2 linked regions of the Kineococcus sp. NBC_00420 genome follow. The protein of the gene in region 2 interacts with the protein of the main gene of each other region in a pairwise test. Links are inferred from orthologs where the notes say so. Each region holds a gene or a part of one and is shown on either strand. Other genes may lie near its edges. The genes, in order: aceE and nth.

Region 1 (9,169 bases), 1.3 Mb from region 2 along the record:
GGGACGAGGTCGTCGAGGTCGAGGACGCGCGCGAGGGCGTCGGAGACGCCGGGGGCGCCGGCGTCGGCGTTGGTGTGGGCGACGTAGATCGCCAGTCCGGAGCGGATCGCGCGGTGCAGGACACCGCCCTTGAACGTCGTGGCCGCGATCGAGTTCACCGGCCGCAGCAGCAGCGGGTGGTGGGTGACGAGCAGGTCCGCCCCGGCGGCGATGGCCTCCTCCACGACGGCCTCGACGGGGTCGACCGCGAAGTGGACCCGGCGCACCGGCACGCTCGGGTCACCGCAGACGAGACCGACGGCGTCCCAGGACTGCGCCCATTCCAGCGGGTGCATCGCCTCGAGGGCGTCGGTCACCTGGCGCAGGGTGGGGGGCTCGCCGTCCGGGGAGATCACGGGGGCTGACCCTAGCGGTCGGGCGGGCGCTACGGTGGTCCGGTTGGGGCCTGTAGCTCAGTTGGTAGAGCACCGCGCTTACACCGCGGCTGTCGTCGGTTCGAGCCCGGCCGGGCCCACCTCAGAGCTGGTCGAGCGCGCTCAGGTGCGTCGCCAGGGACCGGGGCGCGCCGAGTTCCCCGCGCAGGCTCCAGCGCACGGTGTCGTCGACGACCAGCAGCGACACGCGCTGCGACACGCCGAGGTCCTCGTCGAAGGCGCCCAGGTCGCGGGACACCGTCCCGTGCGGCCAAAAGTCGCTGAGCAGCGGGAAGGGGTAGAACCGGTCCTCGGCCCAGGCCTTCAGGGACGTCACGGGATCGCAGGACAGCGCGGCGACCTGCACGCCCGCGTCGTCGAAGCGCTCGATCTCGAAGGCGAGGGAGCCGAGCTCGGCCGTGCAGTGCGTCGAGAACGCGGCCGGCACGAGGACCAGAAGCGCGGGCCCCTGGGCCCACAGCTCACGCAGGGCCAGCCGCTCGCCGTGCTGGTCTGGCACCACCGCGTCCGGGACGGGGAAGAGGTCTCCCCGTCCCGGCGTGGTGCGCAGCTCGTTCAGCGACGGCCGTTCTTCGGCGTCGTCATGCGTGTCCCCGCCCAGTTGGCGGAGGCGCTCACGCTCGTCGTCGCGTGCAGGCCCGCCGTGGGGGCCGCTTCGTCGATCTCGGCCGCGGGGACGTGGCCCGCGCGGTTCTTCTTCGGCGTCAGGAGCCAGACGATGCCGCCGTCGGCGAGGTTGGTGATGGCGTCGACGAGTGCGTCCACCAGATCACCGTCACCCTCGCGGTACCAGCAGATCACGACGTCCGCGACGTCGTCGGCGTCCTCGTCGAGCAGCTCGCTGCCGACCAGGTCCTCGACGGCCTGCCGGAAGTCCTCGTCGACCTGCTCGTCCCAGCCGAACTCCTGGACCAGTTGCCCGGACTTGAAGCCCAGCTTGGCCACTGCAGCCTCATCGGCCGCAGGGTCCGCGGTCGCACCCACTCGTGTTCCTGCCTCTCTCAAGGCCCCACTCCCGGTCGGTGGGGACGCTGAACGTGCTCGTGACCTCCTAGTGCACCGGAGAGTGCACCCCCAGCGCAAGGCGAACCGCCCGCACGGTGGGATCACGACCCCATCACGACTCGTCCACCGATGCCGCGGCGGGGGCTGCCGGGAGGCCCCGGGGGTGGCACTCTGAGCACGTGGGAAGGGTCACCGTCCGTACGCGCACCGTCCGTCTCGACCTCGCCGAGGGGTCCGCCAGCGCCCGCCCGGACACCCTCGCGGTCGAGGAACCGCTGCAGCTCGAGGTCGACGGCGAGCAGCTGACGGTCACGATGCGCACCCCCGGCGACGACGTCGACCTCGCGCTGGGCTTCCTGCACGCCGAGGGCCTGCTGACCGGCGCCGACGACGTGGTCCAGGCGATCCACTGCACCGACGTGGGCCCCGACGGCGAACCGACGTACAACCTGCTCCGGATCACCGCCCGTCCCGGCAGCCGGCTCGCCGGTCCGCGGGTGGCCCGGCCCTTCACGACGACGTCGGCCTGCGGGGTCTGCGGCTCGGCCAGCGTCGAGGACGTCCTCGCCCGCGTCCCCGCCCCGCTGCACGAGGACGCGGTCGCGCTGCGCACCGACGTCCTCGCCGTGATGCCCGACACGTTGCGCGCGGCGCAGGCGACCTTCGAGCGCACCGGCGGGCTGCACGCGGCGGGACTGTTCGACGCCGACGGCACCCTGCTCTGCCTGCGTGAGGACGTCGGCCGGCACAACGCCGTCGACAAGGTCGTCGGCTGGGGCCTGCGGGAGGGGCGCCTCCCGTTGCGCGGCAAGGTGTTGGTCGTCTCCGGACGCGCGTCCTTCGAACTCGTCCAGAAGGCCGCGATGGCCGGGGTGCCCGTCCTGGCGGCGGTGTCCGCCCCCTCCTCGCTCGCCGTCTCACTGGCCCGGGAGGTGGGGATGACGCTCCTGGGTTTCGTCCGTCCCCCGCGCGCCAACGCCTACTCCCGGGAGGACCGGCTGGTCCCTCCCGGGGCGCCGGAGGAGACCGGGGTGGGTCGGTGTCCGACGTCGGTCCTAACCTGAGTCCAGGAAGAGCTGGGCCCCCGCGGCTTCCAACCGGACCGCGGGACCCTCGACGACAGCGGGAGGACCACCACCGTGGCCAGACGCGATGAGGCGGGCAACGGCCCCGCCGGCAAGGGACCCATCCTCAACGGGATGCCCTCGCAGTTGCCGGACATCGACCCCGAGGAGACGGCCGAGTGGCTCGCCTCCCTCGACGGCGTGGTCGACGACCGCGGGAGCACCCGAGCGCGCTACCTGATGCTGCAGCTGCTGCAGCGCGCCCGTGAGCGCCAGGTCGGCGTCCCGAGCCTGACGGCGACCGACTACATCAACACCATCGGCCCCGAGAGCGAACCCTGGTTCCCGGGCGACGAGGACGTCGAGCGCCGCTACCGCGCCTGGATCCGCTGGAACGCGGCGGTCATGGTGCACCGCGCGCAGCAGCCGGGCATCGGCGTCGGCGGCCACATCTCCACCTACGCCTCCTCCGCGACGCTGTACGAGGTGGGGTTCAACCACTTCTTCCGCGGCAAGGACCACGCGGGCGGTGGCGACCAGGTCTTCATCCAGGGCCACGCCTCCCCCGGGGTCTACGCCCGCGCCTTCCTCGAGGGCCGCCTCAGCGCGGAGCAGCTCGACGGCTTCCGCCAGGAGGTCTCCAAGGCCCCGAACGGGCTGCCGTCCTACCCCCACCCCCGGCTCATGCCGGACTTCTGGGAGTTCCCGACGGTCTCGATGGGTCTCGGCCCGGCGAACGCGATCTACCAGGCCCAGTTCAACCGGTACCTGCACAACCGCGGCATCAAGGACACCTCCCAGCAGCACGTCTGGGCCTACCTCGGCGACGGCGAGATGGACGAGCCGGAGTCGCGCGGCTTCGCCCAGCTCGCGGCCTACGAGGAGCTCGACAACCTCACGTTCGTCGTGAACTGCAACCTGCAGCGCCTCGACGGCCCGGTGCGCGGCAACGGGAAGATCGTCCAGGAGCTCGAGGCGTTCTTCCGCGGTGCCGGCTGGAACGTCATCAAGGTCCTCTGGGGCCGTGAGTGGGACACCCTGCTGGCCCAGGACAACCAGGGCGCCCTGGTGAACCTCATGAACGCCACCCCCGACGGGGACTACCAGACGTTCAAGGCCGAGAACGGCGCCTTCGTCAAGGAGAACTTCTTCGGGCGCGACCCGCGCACGGCGAAGCTCGTCGAGGGCATGTCCGACGACGAGGTCTGGAACCTCAAGCGCGGCGGCCACGACTACCGCAAGGTCTACGCGGCCTACCAGGCGGCGGTGAACCACACCGGTCAGCCGACGGTCATCCTGGCCAAGACCATCAAGGGGTACGGCCTCGGGCCGCACTTCGCGGGCCGCAACGCGACCCACCAGATGAAGAAGCTGACGCTGGAGGACCTCAAGCTCCTGCGCGACTCGCTGCGCATCCCGATCAGCGACGAGCAGCTCGAGAAGGACCCCTACCGCCCGCCGTACTACCACCCGGGTGAGGGCGACGAGTCGATCCAGTACCTGCGCAAGCGCCGAGCCGACCTCGGCGGGCCCGTCCCGCAGCGACGCGTCCAGCACGCTCCGCTGCACCTGCCGGGCGAGGACTCCTACAAGATCGCCGCCAAGGGGTCCGGCAAGCAGGAGATCGCCACCACCATGGCCTTCGTCCGCCTGCTCAAGGACCTCATGCGGGACAAGGAGTTCGGCAAGCGCGTCGTGCCCGTCATCCCCGACGAGGCCCGCACCTTCGGGATGGACTCGCTGTTCCCGACGATCAAGATCTACAACCCGCACGGGCAGCAGTACACCTCCGTGGACCGCGAGCTGATGCTCGCCTACAAGGAGGCCACCGACGGGCAGATCCTGCACGTGGGCATCAACGAGGGCGGTTCGATGGCCGCCTTCACCGCGGCCGGGTCGTCCTACGCCACGCACGGGCAGCCGATGGTCCCGATCTACGTCTTCTACTCGATGTTCGGGTTCCAGCGCACGGGCGACAACATCTGGGCCGCGGCCGACACCATGGCCCGCGGGTTCATGATCGGCGCGACGGCGGGACGCACGACGCTGACGGGTGAGGGCCTGCAGCACGCCGACGGCCACTCGCTGCTGCTCGCGGCGACGAACCCGGCGGTCGTGTCCTACGACCCCGCCTACGCCTACGAGATCGGCCACATCGTCAAGGACGGTCTGCGCCGGATGTACGGCGAGGACCCCGAGAACGTCATCTACTACCTGACGGTCTACAACGAGCCGATGATCCACCCGGCCGAACCGGCGGACGTGGACGTCGAGGGCATCCTGCGCGGCATGCACCGCATCTCCGTGGGCGAGGGCGACGGTCCCCGGACCCAGCTGCTCGCCTCCGGTGTCGGCGTGCCGTGGGCGCTGGAGGCCCAGCAGCTGCTGAAGGACGACTTCGGCGTCGTCGCCGACGTGTGGTCGGTGACGAGCTGGAACGAGCTGCGCCGCGACGGCCTGGAGAGCGACGAGCACGCGTTCCTCAACCCCGGTGAGGAACGTCGGGTGCCCTTCGTCGAGCAGAAGCTCGGGGAGACCACCGGCCCCGTCGTCGCGGTCAGCGACTGGATGCGTCAGGTGCCCGACCAGATCGCGCAGTGGGTCCCGGGCGACTTCGCCTCCCTGGGAGCCGACGGGTTCGGCCTGTCCGACACCCGCGCGGCGGCCCGTCGCCACTTCCACATCGACGGCCCCTCCGTCGCGGTCCGGGCCCTGGAGATGCTCGCCAAGCGCGGCGAGGTCGACTGGCGCGCACCGGGTCAGGCCATCGAGAAGTACGAGCTGCACAACGTCCGTGCCGGGCGCAGCGGCAACGCGGGCGGCGAGAGCTGATCCGGCGGTGACCACGCGATGAGCAGCCGGCAGCTGCTGCCCGAGGAGGTGGGGATCACCGTCCTCGGGCGGTTGCTGCTGGTCGGTCTCGGCGCCGGCGCGCTCATCGGGGGCGCGACCGGCGCCGTCCTCGGTGCGGGGACGGCGAGCGGCCCCTGGACCGAGGTGTACGTCTACCTCGGAGTGGTGGTCGGGCTCTTCGCCGGCGTGCTGACCCAGTCCGTGACCGCTCTCGTGGTGCACCTGGTGCACCACCGCGTGGCGTGGGGGACGGTGCAGCGCAGCGCCCTCGTGCCCCCCGTGCTGGCCTCGGGTGTCCTCGCGGTGCTGGCGGGCGATCCGCTGCCGGCCGACCTGGGCCTCGCGGGCGCCGTCGCCGCGGTGTCCCTGGCCGCGGTGGCGGCCGTCGCCACCGTGCGGTGGTGCCTGGCCCCCTACCCGCGGCCCCGGTGGTGACTCAGCGGCGCGCGCGATCCGCCCGGGCCAGGGCGTCCTCGAGCTCCGTGCGCAGCTGCACGACACGGCCGGTGTCCGGGTGGTCGGCGAGCGCCTTGAGGTGACGCCGCGCCTCGGCGAGGCGACCGGCGTCGATCGCGGCCGCCACCAGGTGACGGCCGGCGTCGAGGTCGTGGTCGCGCGGGCGCCAGTGCCCGACGCCGAGACTCAGGGCCTCGTCGTTCATCCCGGCCTCGCGCAAGCCCGCGAGCGCCGCGGCCAGGGCCTGTCCGCTGGTGTCGCGGTCGGCCGCGATGCCGAGCCGACGCAGGGCCGCGTCCCGGTCGTCGGTCAGCGAGAGCCGCCCGAGCACCAGCAACGGTCGCCACGCCCTGGGGCTCTGGGCGAGTTCCTCCGCGAGGGCCCACACCGCGTTGTCCGCGGCGCGCTGCACCTCGGCGGGGTCGGGGGTCGCGTCCTGCGACTCCCGTCCGCTCAGTTCCTCGTGGGCCAGGGCGGCGCGGGTGCGGACGAGCTCGGCCAGGGCGGCGAAGGCCCGTTCGTCGTTGGGGTCCTCGCGCAGCACCTCGCGCAGCTGGGCCTCGCCCAGCACCGCCTCGGCCTGCTTCGCCCGTCGACGCGGACGGCGGCTGGTCGGGCGGGCATCGGGAACGGTTGCGGGGCGCGGCGTGCGCCACCTGTCGAGCAGTCCCATGCGTCCCCTTCCGTGGACCCCCCGGGGAACGTCCCCGGAGGTCGTCGGGCGGGTCACCCGGGCTGACCCTAGCCCAGCCGGGGGAACCCGGCCCCTCGCGTGCACCCGGCACCCGCGGGCGACACCGGGGGTGGGCCCCCACGCCCTACGCTCGCGTGCGTGTCCACCGCCCGGTCCGAACTGTCCCCGCCGACGGTCCGACGCCTGGAAGCGGCCCAGGGATCCTTCGCCTCCGCGATCGCGGCCCGGATGGACTCCGCCCACCCCTGGTACGCGGCGCTGCCCGCGGACGAGCGTTCCTGGGTCGGTCTGGTCGCCCAGGCCGGGTTCGGCGACTTCCTGCGGTGGCTCTCCGAACCCGAGCCCGACGTCCTGGCCGGGATCGCGGTCTTCGGGACGGCGCCGCGGGAGCTGATGCGCTCGGTGACCCTGCAGCAGACGGTGGAGCTCGTCCGGACCGCGATCACGGTCGTGGAGGAGGGACTGGACGCGGTCGTCGGCGACGGTCACCCGGCGGAGCAGGTCATCGCCCGCCAGGCCCTGCTGCGCTACTCCCGCGAGGTCGCCTTCGCCGCGGCCGCCGTCTACGCCCGGGCCGCGGAGGCCCGCGGCGCGTGGGACGCGCGGCTGGAGGCGCTGGTCGTCGACGCGGTGCTGCGTGGCGACGGCGAGGACACCATCGCCTCCCGCGCGGCGGCGCTGGGCTGGAGCCTCGACGAGTCGACGACCGTGGTCATCGGTCCCTCCGGCGAGACCTCCGCCGGCGCGGTGGCCCGGATCCGGACGCTGGCCCGCGCGGCGGGCGGCGAGGCGCTCGTCGGCGTGCAGGGTGACCGCCTCGTCGTCGTCCTCACCGGCGGACTGGACGTGCAGGCGACGGCGGAGCAGCTGGCGCGCAGCGAGTTCGGGCCCGGGCCGGTGGTCGTCGGGCCCACCGTCGCGACGTTGCCCGTCGCCGCGCGCTCGGCCCGGGCGGCGCTCGCGGGGGTCGTCGCGGCCCGCGCGTGGCCGGAGGCCCCCCGGCCGGTGCTGGCCGACGACCTGCTCCCCGAACGCGCCCTCAGCGGGGACGCGACGGCGAGACGCGCCCTGGTGGACCGCGCCTACGTCCCCCTCGAGGAGGCCGGCGGGGCACTGCTGGAGACGTTGACGGCCTACCTCGCCCACGGCGGGTCGTTGGAGGCCTGCGCACGCTCGCTGTTCGTCCACGCCAACACGGTTCGCTACCGACTGCGACGGGTCGCCGAGGTCTGCGGCTGGACGCCGTCGGCCCCGCGGGAGCGCTTCGTCCTGCAGACGGCTCTGGCGTTGGGCCGGTTGTCGCAGGCCGGGCCGGGTGGGCGGGCAGAGGGCCCACCGCTCGGTCGCTGAACCGTTCCCCACGCAGCGTCCCGAATCGGTGACGCACCGTTCACCCCCGCGAGTGACCCCTGGCCCCCTCCTTGGAGGATCCCTACAAGGAGGGCCCGCAAAGTCGGTTCGCGTCGTGACCGTGCCCGGGGCCCCGCACCGGGCAGGCTGTCACGGTGCTCGTCTTCGTCTTCCCCGGCCAGGGTTCGCAGTCACCCGGCTTCCTCGCCCCCTGGCTCGAACTGCCGGGGGTCGCGGACCGGCTGAACTGGGCCTCCGCCGTCGTCGGCGACGACCTGCTCGCCCACGGCACGGTCTCCGACGCCGAGACGCTGCGCGACACCGCCGTCGCCCAGCCGCTCATCGTCGCCGCCGGCCTGCTGGGGCTGCGCGAACTCATCACCTCCCCCACCGACCTCGCCGCCACGGCCGGGGCCGTCGCGGGCCACTCCGTCGGCGAGCTCACCGCCGCCGCCGCGACCGGTGCGCTCACCCCCGAGCAGGCCCTCGTCCTCGTCCGCGAGCGCGGTCGCGGGATGGCCGCCGCCGCCGCCGTCCGCCCCACCGGGATGAGCGCCGTCCTGGGCGGGGACCCCGCCGAGGTCGCCGCGGCGCTGCAGGAGCACGGACTCACCCCCGCCAACGCCAACGGCGGTGGGCAGACCGTCGCCGCCGGCACCCTCGAGGCGCTGGCCGCGTTCGCGGCGGACCCCCCGGCCAAGGCGCGGGTCGTCCCGCTGCAGGTCGCGGGCGCCTTCCACACCGAGCACATGGCCCCCGCCGTCGGCGCGCTGGCCGCGCTGGCCGCGGGGATCGACCCCGGCACGGCGAGCGTGCCGATCGCCGCCAACGCCGACGGGGAGCTCGTGACCGACGGTCAGGCCTTCCTCCAGCGGCTCGTGGCGCAGGTCAGCCGCCCCGTCCGCTGGGACCTCGTGACCGAGGCGTTCGCCCGGCTCGGGGTGACCGGTTTGATCGAGGTGCCCCCGGCGGGCACACTCACGAACCTGGCCAAGCGCACACTGAAGGGCGTGGACGTCCTGGCGCTCAAGACGCCGGACGACCTGGACAAGGCCCGCACCATGATCACCGACCACGGTGGCCTGGCCGCGACCGTGACGACCTCGGAGGCCACCCTGTGACCGCACTGACCGCTGCACCCACCCGCGAGGCACGCATCCTCGGGGTCGGCGCCCACCGCCCGCCCCGGGTCATCGACAACGCGGAGGTGTGCACCTGGATCGACTCCTCCGACGAGTGGATCCAGCAGCGCACCGGCATCAAGACCCGTCGCTGGGCGGCCCCCGACGTCTCCGTCGTCGACATGAGCGAGG
Region 2 (8,725 bases):
AGCGCGTACCCGGTCTGCTCGTCGTCGAGGGACTTGGCGAAGACCACGCCCACGACCCGCCCGTCCGCGCTCAGCAGCGGCCCGCCGGAGTTCCCGGGCCGGACGGTGGAGTACACCGAGTAGACCTCGCGGACGACGTCGGTGGTGTCGTAGATGTCGCGGCCCTGGGCCTGCAGGACCTCGCGGACCCGCCCGGGCTGCACGTCGTAGCCGCCGTCGAGGGGGAAGCCCGCCACGAGTGCCGTGTCACCCCGGGTGAGCTCGTCGGCGCGGGGCAGGGCCGCGGCGTCGAGGCCGGGGACGTCGAGGACGGCGAGGTCGAGCCCGGGGTCGTAGGCGACGACGCTCGCCGGGTACTGCCGGCCCACGCCACCGGGCTGGACGAGGGGATCGCTGACCCCCGCGACGACGTGGGCGTTGGTGACGACCCGCGCCGAGTCCCCGACCCGGTCGACCACGAAACCGCTGCCTTCCAGCCCGCGCCGGCACGTCGTCGCCACCCCGGTGACCTTCACGACGCTGCCCGCGGCCGCCTGCAGCCCCTCGGTGCCGGGGAGGGGGTCGGGGGCGGCGATGGGCGTGATCGGCTCCGCGTCGAGACCGGTGAAGACCCGCGGGAACCCGTTGGCCTGGGCCGCGGCCCAGAACGTCGAGAGCAGGCTGCCGGTGCTCACGGGCACGACGCCGTCGAGGGCCCCGACGACCCGCGACCCGGTCACGGCCTGCACCACCCGGGGCAGCGGAGCCGTCCGCGCCGCCCCCGCCACGACCCAGACCACCAGCAGCGTCGCGACGAGGCCCGCGACCGCGCCGAGCACGGCGTCGGCGAAGCGCGCCGGTCGCCAGCGGACGTGGGAGCGCAACCGGGCCCCGACGAAGCTCAGGACGAGACGGCCCAGCACGGCCAGCACCAGCGTCCCGAGCACCACCACGAGCGTGCGGCGCACCCCCGGCGTCCAGCCGGCGACGAGGTGCGGCAACCACGCGACCCCGACGGCCGCGCCACCGACCAGACCGACGAGACCCGCCAGCCCGATGAGCAACCCCTCCCGGTACCCGGCGACGACCTGGACCAGCACCAGCACCAGCAGGGCGACGTCGAGGACGTCCGACGACGTCACGCGCGGGCTCCGGCGCGGTCCAGGGCCTGCTGCAGCGTCAGCGCGGAACCCCCGCCCGCCTCACCGGCGGGACGGTCGAGGCCGCCGAAGGCCAGGACCCGGACGAGGACCTCGGCCGTGAAACCCCAGACCAGCAGCCCGCGGACGGCGAACGCGGGCCCGACGTAGCCGCCCGGGCCGCGCAGGGTGAGCCGGGCGTCGTCGGCGAGCAGCTCCGACAGCGGGACGCGTTCCACCCGGGCCACCTCCTCGGGGTCGACCGGGCCGACCGGGGCGGGCTCGCGCCAGTGCGCGATCACCGGGGTCACCTCGTGACCGGAGTGGGCCAGCAGCAACGGCGGCAGCGCGCCCAGGACCTCGACCCCCGCGGGGTCCAGTCCCGTCTCCTCCTCGGCCTCGCGCAGCGCGGTGGCCGCGGCGTCGGCGTCGCCCGGGTCGCTGCGGCCCCCGGGGAAGGCGACCTGACCGGAGTGCTGGCGCAACGTCCCGGCGCGTTCGGTGAGCAGGACCTCCGGGCCGGCCGGGCCGTCGGCGAGCAGGACGAGGACGGCGGCCGGACGCCCGGTCCCGGTGCGGTCCACGCGCCAGTCCAGGTCGGCCACGGTGAGGGTCGGGAGCCGGGTGGCGAGCGGTTCCAGCCAGTCGGGGATCACGCCGTCGCCGCCACGGCGACACCCGGGGGGCCCTGCTTCACGAGCTTCGCCGCCCGCACCGGGTCGTTCTCACCGATCCCCGCGGACGGGCAGAGCCGGGCGACCGGGCACGCGCCGCACGCGGGCCGGCGGCTGTGACACGTCCGGCGGCCGTGGAAGATCATCCGGTGGTTGAACATCGTCCAGTCCGTGCGCGGGATGAGCCCGGCCAGGTCGGTCTCGACCTTCACCGGGTCCTCGTGGGTGGTGAACCCGAGTCGGCGCGACAACCGTCCGACGTGGGTGTCGACGGTCAGGCCGGGGACGCCGAACGCGTCGCCCAGGACGACGTTGGCCGTCTTGCGCCCGACCCCCGCGAGCTTCACCAGGTCGGCCTGGCGCGGGGGGACCTCCCCGCCGTGCTCGGCGACGAGCTGGGCCGACATCTTCAGCAGCGCGTCGGACTTGGCCCGGAAGAACCCGGTCGGCTGGATCAGGCCCTCGAGCTCGGAGCGCTCGGCCGCGGCCAGGTCGGTGGCGCTCGGGTAGCGGGCGAACAGCGCCGGCGTGACCTGGTTGACCCGGGCGTCGGTGCACTGCGCCGAGAGGATCGTCGCGACCAGCAGTTCGAACGGGCTGGTGAAGTCGAGCTCGCAGTGCGCGTCGGGGTAGCGCAGCGCCAGCGCCCGGTGGACCCGGCGGGCTCGTCGGGTCCGGGCCAGCTCGGTCTCCACCCTTGGACCCTACGTCGGAGGGGCCGGGTGATCACCCGTCCGTCCCGGCCGGGGCACGAGTTCTGCACACCCTCCACGGGTGACCTCCGGAAACCGTTGCCCCGTGCCACAGGTGCGGTCGGGTGACGGGAGACGACCGGGAGGGTGACACCCCGTCAAGCGCTCCCGGGAGGGAGACGACATCCCTGGCATGCAGCACGACGGCGAACCCGACCGCACCTCCGAGATCGACCTGCTGGAGGCCTACCTCCGACCCGTCCTGAGCGGTGTCCTGGAGGACGCCGACGCGCTGCGCTGCCGCAACGCGGTCCGCGTCGAGCTCGCGGAGCTGCCGCTGCCCGCGCTGCGCCGCCGACGCGGGCTGCTGCAGGAGGAGCTGCGCCGCGTCCAGCACTGGAGCCGGCTCGTGCGGGCCCGCCTCGACCTGCTCGTCGCCTCGGCCTGCGGCCCGGAGGAGCTGCACGTGCCGCTCGAGGCCGCCGCGCACGGCGGCCCCCTCGACCAGCTGCTCTCCGGCACCACCGCGGGGGACACCCTGCTGCCCGACGTCACCGGCGCCCACGCTCTCGACCCGGCCCACGGCCTGCGCGGACTCCTCGTCCTCGAACGCCCGCTCGGAGCGCCCGGGCTGAACGAGCAGCTGCAGGAACTGTCCTTCGCCCAGCAGCGCCTCGCCGACTACGACACGGCCCTCCTGGCCGAACTGGCCGTGGCGACCGACGTCCTCGCGGAACGTGCCCGCGCGCTGTTCCACCGTTCCGGCTCCTAGTTCCGGCGCTTAGTTCCGGTACCTACGGTCGCTCCCCACCGCTCCCTCGCCAGGATCGTGCGGCAGACTGTCGGAAGGCCGTGTCGAGGTGACGCGCGTCACGACAGCAGAGGAGGTCGGTCGGTGGACTACGGGCAGATCGACGGCGCCCCGGGTGCCGACCGTCTCGACGAACGCCTCGGCGACCGCCCCGGCGACGTCGTCCGTCGCGCCCCGCTGTTCGCCGCCCTCGACGACGAGGCCGCGGGCGAACTGCTGGAGACGATGGAGGCCGTCCACCTCGACCGGGGTGAGCAGCTCTTCGGCGAGGGCGAGCCGGGGGAGCGCGTCTACGTCGTGCGCACCGGCAAGATCAAGCTCGTCCGCAGCTGGCCCGACGGCCGGGAGAACCTCCTCGCCGTCCTGGGCCCCGGCGAGATGTTCGGCGAGCTCTCCCTCTTCGACCCCGGACCCCGCACCTCCTCGGCGCGCGCCGTGTCCGAGTCCGAGCTCATCGCTCTCGGCCACGACGACATGATGCGCTGGCTCGCCCGGCGTCCCGAGGTCGCCAAGCACCTGCTGCAGGCGCTGGCCCAGCGCTTGCGCCGCACCAACGTGACCCTGGCCGACCTCGTCTTCACCGACGTCCCCGGCCGCGTCGCGAAGGCCCTGCTCGACCTCTCCCGCCGCTTCGGCCGGCCCATCGCCGACGGTCAGCTCGTCGCCCACGACCTGACCCAGGAGGAACTCGCGCAGCTCGTCGGCGCGTCGCGGGAGACGGTGAACAAGGCGCTCGCCGACTTTGCCTCCCGCGGGTGGCTGCGGCTGGAAGCGCGGGCCGTCGTGCTGCACGACATCGAGCGACTGGCCCGTCGCGCCCGCTGACCCGTCGCGTCCCTCCGACGCGTTGCGCCCCCGGATCGCGCGGAAACAACACTTTCCGCCCTCGTAGAGGCTCCTCCGGGGCGGAAAGTGTTGTTTCCGCGCGCTAGGGGAGTCGCAGGTGGGTGAGCTGGGCGCGGATCGAGAGCACGGCAGCGCGGGCGAGGGGGCCGGCGAGCTCGCCGTGCACGGCGAGGGTGACCTCCTCCGGCGTTGAGGCTCCCGCGGCGACGGCGGCGCGGACCTGCTCCAGCCGCTCGAGCCGGTGCGCCAACTGCGTCTCCAGAGCGGCGTGGGCGTCCGGGCGGGCGGGGCCGTGGCCGGGGAGGACGACGGTCGCGTCCAGGTCGATCAGCGTCCGCAGTGACGTCAGGTAGGCACCGAGGTCGCCGTCGTCGGCGATGACCGTGCTGCCGCGGCCGAGCAGGGTGTCGCCGGTCAGGAGCTCGCCGCTCTCCAGCAGCACGCTGATCGAGTCGGCGGTGTGGCCGGGAGTCGCGAGGACCGTGAGCGACAGCCCCGCGACCACGTGCTCACCCGCGGTCCGTACGACGGGGGCGGGGTGGTCGGCGACGAACGCGGCGAGCCCGCCGACGTGGTCGAGGTGGTGGTGGGTGGCGACGACGAGCGCCACGGCCCGTCCCGCCAGGGCCTGCGTGATCGCGGCCCGGTGGCCGGGGTCGTCCTCGCCCGGGTCCACGACGACGACGTCGGAGGAGCCGGGGGCGGCCAGCAGCCAGGTGTTCGTCCCGTCCAGCGTCATCGGCCCGGGGTTGGGCTCCAGGACGCAGGTGGCCCGGTCGGTGACCGGACCACCTGTCCAGGGGCCGGGAGGGGTCACGTCAGGAACGGACCCGCACGACGATCTCGACCTCGACGGGGGAGTCGAGCGGCAGCACGGCCACCCCGACGGCGCTGCGGGCGTGCTGGCCGGCGTCGCCGAAGACCTCGCGGAGCAGGTCGGACGCACCGTTGATCACGCCGGGCTGACCGGTGAAGGACGGGTCGCTGGCGACGAAGCCCACGACCTTGACGACCTGCACGATGTCGTCGACCGACCCGATGACGCTCGCGGCGGCCGCGATGGCGTTGAGCGCGCACGTCGCGGCGAGCTGCTGGGCGGTGTCCGCGTCGACGCTCCCGCCGACCTTGCCGGTCACGGCGAGCTTCCCGTCCACGAACGGCAGCTGACCGGAGGTGAAGACGAGGTCGCCGTCACGGACGGCGGGCACGTAGGAGGCGACGGGCGCGGCGACGGGCGGCAACGTCAGGCCGAGTTCGGCCAGCCGTTCCGTCGTGCTCACGCGTCGGCGCCCATCGGGCGCTTGAGGTAGGCGACCAGGCCGTTGCCACCGGGTCCGGTGAGGACCGTCACGAGCTCCCAGCCGTCGGCGCCCCACTGGTCGAGGATCTGCTTCGTCGCGTGGACGATCAGCGGGATGGTGGCGTACTCCCATGTCTTCATGGGCGCCAACCTAGTGGGCCCCCGGTCCCGAGGGACCGGGGGCGCTCACGGGTGGCGGCGACGCGCTCGAACGCCGCGTGCTCAGACGGCGGCGGGGACCCCGACGAGCGAGATCTCGGGCACCGCGGTGCCCGACCCGGTGACCTCGGCCCCGTCGATGCCCAGGGCCGCGTCCCGCGCGGTCTCGAGCAGACGGCGCCACGACTGCACGTTCGGGCGGCGCTTGAGCAGCGCACGCCGTTCACGTTCGGTCATGCCGCCCCAGACCCCGAACTCGATGCGGCTGTCCAGCGCATCGGCCAGGCACTCGGTGCGCACGGGGCACCCCCCGCAGATCTGCTTGGCGCGGTTCTGCGCCGAGCCCTGCACGAACAGCTCGTCGGCTTCGGTGGCCTTGCAGGCCCCGCGACTAGCCCATTCCAACGTCCACGCCATGACGGCCCCTCCCGTCGACGCCCCCCCCGGTCCGGTGCTCTGCGAGCACCGGTTTCCCCCCGGATCGAGCGATACCTGTGAATCCCCCTGAGTGCCCCACGTCGGGCACGTCTGCAGCGTAGGCTCGGCGAGGGGCTCTTCCCCAGAGCATCTTGTGATGAACATGGGTAGTCACTTCGAGCTACCGACTCGTCACCCACACAGATCAACGCAGAGTTGCGTTGCGGTCACGATCCTGCGAAGCGCTCGCGGAGGACCCGTGGATGCCCCGACCCGGAACGGCCCGGCGCTTACCCTGTCGGCATGGCTCCTCCCCCCACCGCTCACCGGCGGCGTCCCGTCCTGCGCCTGCTCGCCGCCTTCGCGGCCGTCAGCGCCGTGGCCGGTGTGCTCACGGCGGGGCTCGTCGTCCCGGCCGTCGCGTTCAGCGGCAGCCTGACGAGCGCGGGGGTCAACATCTTCGACGAGCTGCCGGCCGACCTGGGCGACCAGACGCTGTCGGAGGCGACGACGATCCTCTACTCCGACAACACGGTGATGGCGCGGGTCTACGACCAGAACCGCGTCGTCGTGGGCTTCGACCAGATCGCGCCGGTCATGCGCGACTCCATCGTCGCGATCGAGGACTACCGCTTCTACGAGCACGGCGCCATCGACATGAAGGGCATCGCCCGCGCGCTCGCCTCCAACGCCGGCGGCGGGGGCACCCAGGGCGCGTCGACGATCACTCAGCAGTACGTGAAGAACATCCTCGTCGAGCAGGCCGTCGAGCAAGGTGACACCGAGGCCGCCGCCGCCGCGACGACCGCCGACGGGACCGAGGGCTACGCCCGCAAGCTGCGCGAGATGAAGCTCGCCATCGGGGTCGAGAAGGAGATGTCGAAGAACGACATCCTCGCCGGGTACCTGAACGTCGCGTACTTCTACAACGGCGTCTACGGCGTCGAAGCCGCGGCCCGCTTCTACTTCAACAAGACCGCGGCCGAGCTGACGCTGCCGGAGTCGGCCCTGCTGGCCGGTCTCGTGCAGAACCCCGTGGCCTTCAACCCGGTGAAGTACCCCGACGCTTCAGTCGCGCGACGCAACGTCGTGCTGAACCGGATGCTCGAACTGGGCAAGATCTCCCAGGCCGACCACGACGCCGCTGTCGCCTCCCCGCTCGTCCTGGACACCCAGCGCAGCCAGCAGGGCTGCATCAACGCCGGATCCGCCGCCTACTTCTGCGATTACGTGACCCGCATCGTCGAGACCGACGCGGCCTTCGGCGCGACCGCGGACGACCGCAAGAAGCTCCTGCGCACCGGTGGGCTGACGGTCAAGACGACGCTGAACCCGCAGGTCCAGATCACGACCCAGAACGCAGTGAACGGTGGCGTCAACCCGGGCCAGAGCCCGCGGATGGCGGCGTCCGTCGTCCAGCCCGGGACCGGGCAGATCCTGGCGATGGCGCAGGACACGACCTTCTCCTTGGACACGGATCAGACCGGTGTCACGACGATCAACTACAACGTCGACAAGATGTACAACGGCGGCAACGGTTTCCAGACCGGTTCGTCGTTCAAGGCGTTCACGTTGGCGGAGTGGTTGAAGGCCGGGAAGTCCATCGACAGCACGATCAACGCGCCGTTCAACGGATCGGACCCCTTCAGCCAGTTCACGGCGTGCGGGGTCAAGTCGCGGGACTCGAAGATCTACCCGTACTCGAACTCGGAGTCGCACGAGGGTGGCCCCATGTCCATCCGCAAGGCGACCGCGGACTCCGTGAACACGGCCTACGTGACCATGGAGAAGTCCCTGGACCTCTGCAACATCGCAGCGACGGCACAGTCGATGGGTGTGCACCTGGCCAACCCGGCCAACGGGAGCATCCCGAAGCAGAAGGCCAGCGACATGAGCAACACCAACGACGTGGAGGGCGGGGTCAACTCCGACCTCTACGTCAGCCCGTCGCTGACCCTCGGGGTCAACGAGATCGCCCCGCTCGCCATGGCCGGGGCCTACGCGACCTTCGCGGCGGACGGAACCTTCTGCAAGCCGATCGCGATCGTCGAGGTGCTCGACACCAACGGCCAGCCGATGAACATCCCCAGTGCGGACTGCAAGTCCGTCCTCGACCCGAACGTCGCCCGCAACGTCACCGAGGCCCTCCAGGGCGTCATCTCGGGTGGGACCGGAACGGCGGCCCGCATCGACCGTCCGGCCGCCGGCAAGACGGGCACCACCAACGAGAACTCGGACGCCTGGTTCGTGGGGTACACCCCGCAGCTGTCCTCGGCGGTGTGGATGGGTCACGCCGACGGCACGAGGCCACTGAACAGGGATCGGATCAACGGTCGTGGTCGCCGCACCATCTTCGGTGGCACGATCTCGGCTCCGACCTGGAAGGCCATCGTGGGAACGGCTTCCGACCAGATGAACCTCCCGACGGTCGGCTTCACGCCGGGCACCAACCAGGGCCTCAAGACGACGACCTCCGACGGCAGGATCAAGGTCCCGAGCGTCGTCGGTCGCAGCGTGTCCTCGGCCAAGAGCGCGCTGCAGGCGGCCGGGTTCCAGGTAAAGGTGGGGGGTTCGGTGACCTCCAACGTCGACAAGGGCCTCGTCGCCTCGCAGAGCGCCCGCTCCGCCGCGGCCGGTTCGGTCATCACCATCACCCGCAGCTCCGGCCCGGCGCCGGTCCCGACGCAGGAGCCGTCGGCCCCGCCGTC

What was found.
Region 1: the proteins of nth (region 2) and aceE interact in binary tests that used the Escherichia coli proteins (3 or more experiments, as listed by UniProt). The link is inferred for Kineococcus sp. NBC_00420 from one-to-one orthologs.

The regions. Positions count from the first base shown.
Region 1 is NZ_CP107930.1:4,683,707-4,692,875, reverse strand. Bases 2,319-5,535 are described here. They hold aceE (pyruvate dehydrogenase (acetyl-transferring), homodimeric type), read left to right. Parts: upstream 2,319-2,638; coding sequence 2,639-5,335; downstream 5,336-5,535. Other genes in these bases: OG218_RS22945 (hypothetical protein), read left to right, coding at 5,354-5,535; fdhD (formate dehydrogenase accessory sulfurtransferase FdhD), read left to right, coding at 2,319-2,503. In the rest of the region: OG218_RS22975 (Nif3-like dinuclear metal center hexameric protein), read right to left, coding at 1-395; OG218_RS22965 (redoxin domain-containing protein), read right to left, coding at 517-984; OG218_RS22960 (DUF3052 domain-containing protein), read right to left, coding at 990-1,418; more of fdhD, read left to right, coding at 1,619-2,318; more of OG218_RS22945, read left to right, coding at 5,536-5,791; OG218_RS22940 (hypothetical protein), read right to left, coding at 5,793-6,485; OG218_RS22935 (PucR family transcriptional regulator), read left to right, coding at 6,645-7,856; OG218_RS22930 (ACP S-malonyltransferase), read left to right, coding at 8,012-8,977; OG218_RS22925 (beta-ketoacyl-ACP synthase III), read left to right, coding at 8,974-9,169. UniProt on the Escherichia coli protein: Component of the pyruvate dehydrogenase (PDH) complex, that catalyzes the overall conversion of pyruvate to acetyl-CoA and CO(2).
Region 2 is NZ_CP107930.1:3,408,569-3,417,293, forward strand. The notes cover bases 630-3,402. They hold nth (endonuclease III), read right to left. Parts: upstream 2,488-3,402; coding sequence 1,771-2,487; downstream 630-1,770. Other genes in these bases: OG218_RS16765 (MarP family serine protease), read right to left, coding at 630-1,121; OG218_RS16770 (NUDIX hydrolase), read right to left, coding at 1,118-1,774; OG218_RS16780 (hypothetical protein), read left to right, coding at 2,678-3,256; OG218_RS16785 (Crp/Fnr family transcriptional regulator), read left to right, coding at 3,395-3,402. Outside these bases: more of OG218_RS16765, read right to left, coding at 1-629; more of OG218_RS16785, read left to right, coding at 3,403-4,120; OG218_RS16790 (MBL fold metallo-hydrolase), read right to left, coding at 4,224-4,958; OG218_RS16795 (RidA family protein), read right to left, coding at 4,960-5,421; OG218_RS16800 (hypothetical protein), read right to left, coding at 5,418-5,582; OG218_RS16805 (WhiB family transcriptional regulator), read right to left, coding at 5,664-6,017; OG218_RS16810 (penicillin-binding protein), read left to right, coding at 6,321-8,725. UniProt on the Escherichia coli protein: DNA repair enzyme that has both DNA N-glycosylase activity and AP-lyase activity. The DNA N-glycosylase activity releases various damaged pyrimidines from DNA by cleaving the N-glycosidic bond, leaving an AP (apurinic/apyrimidinic) site.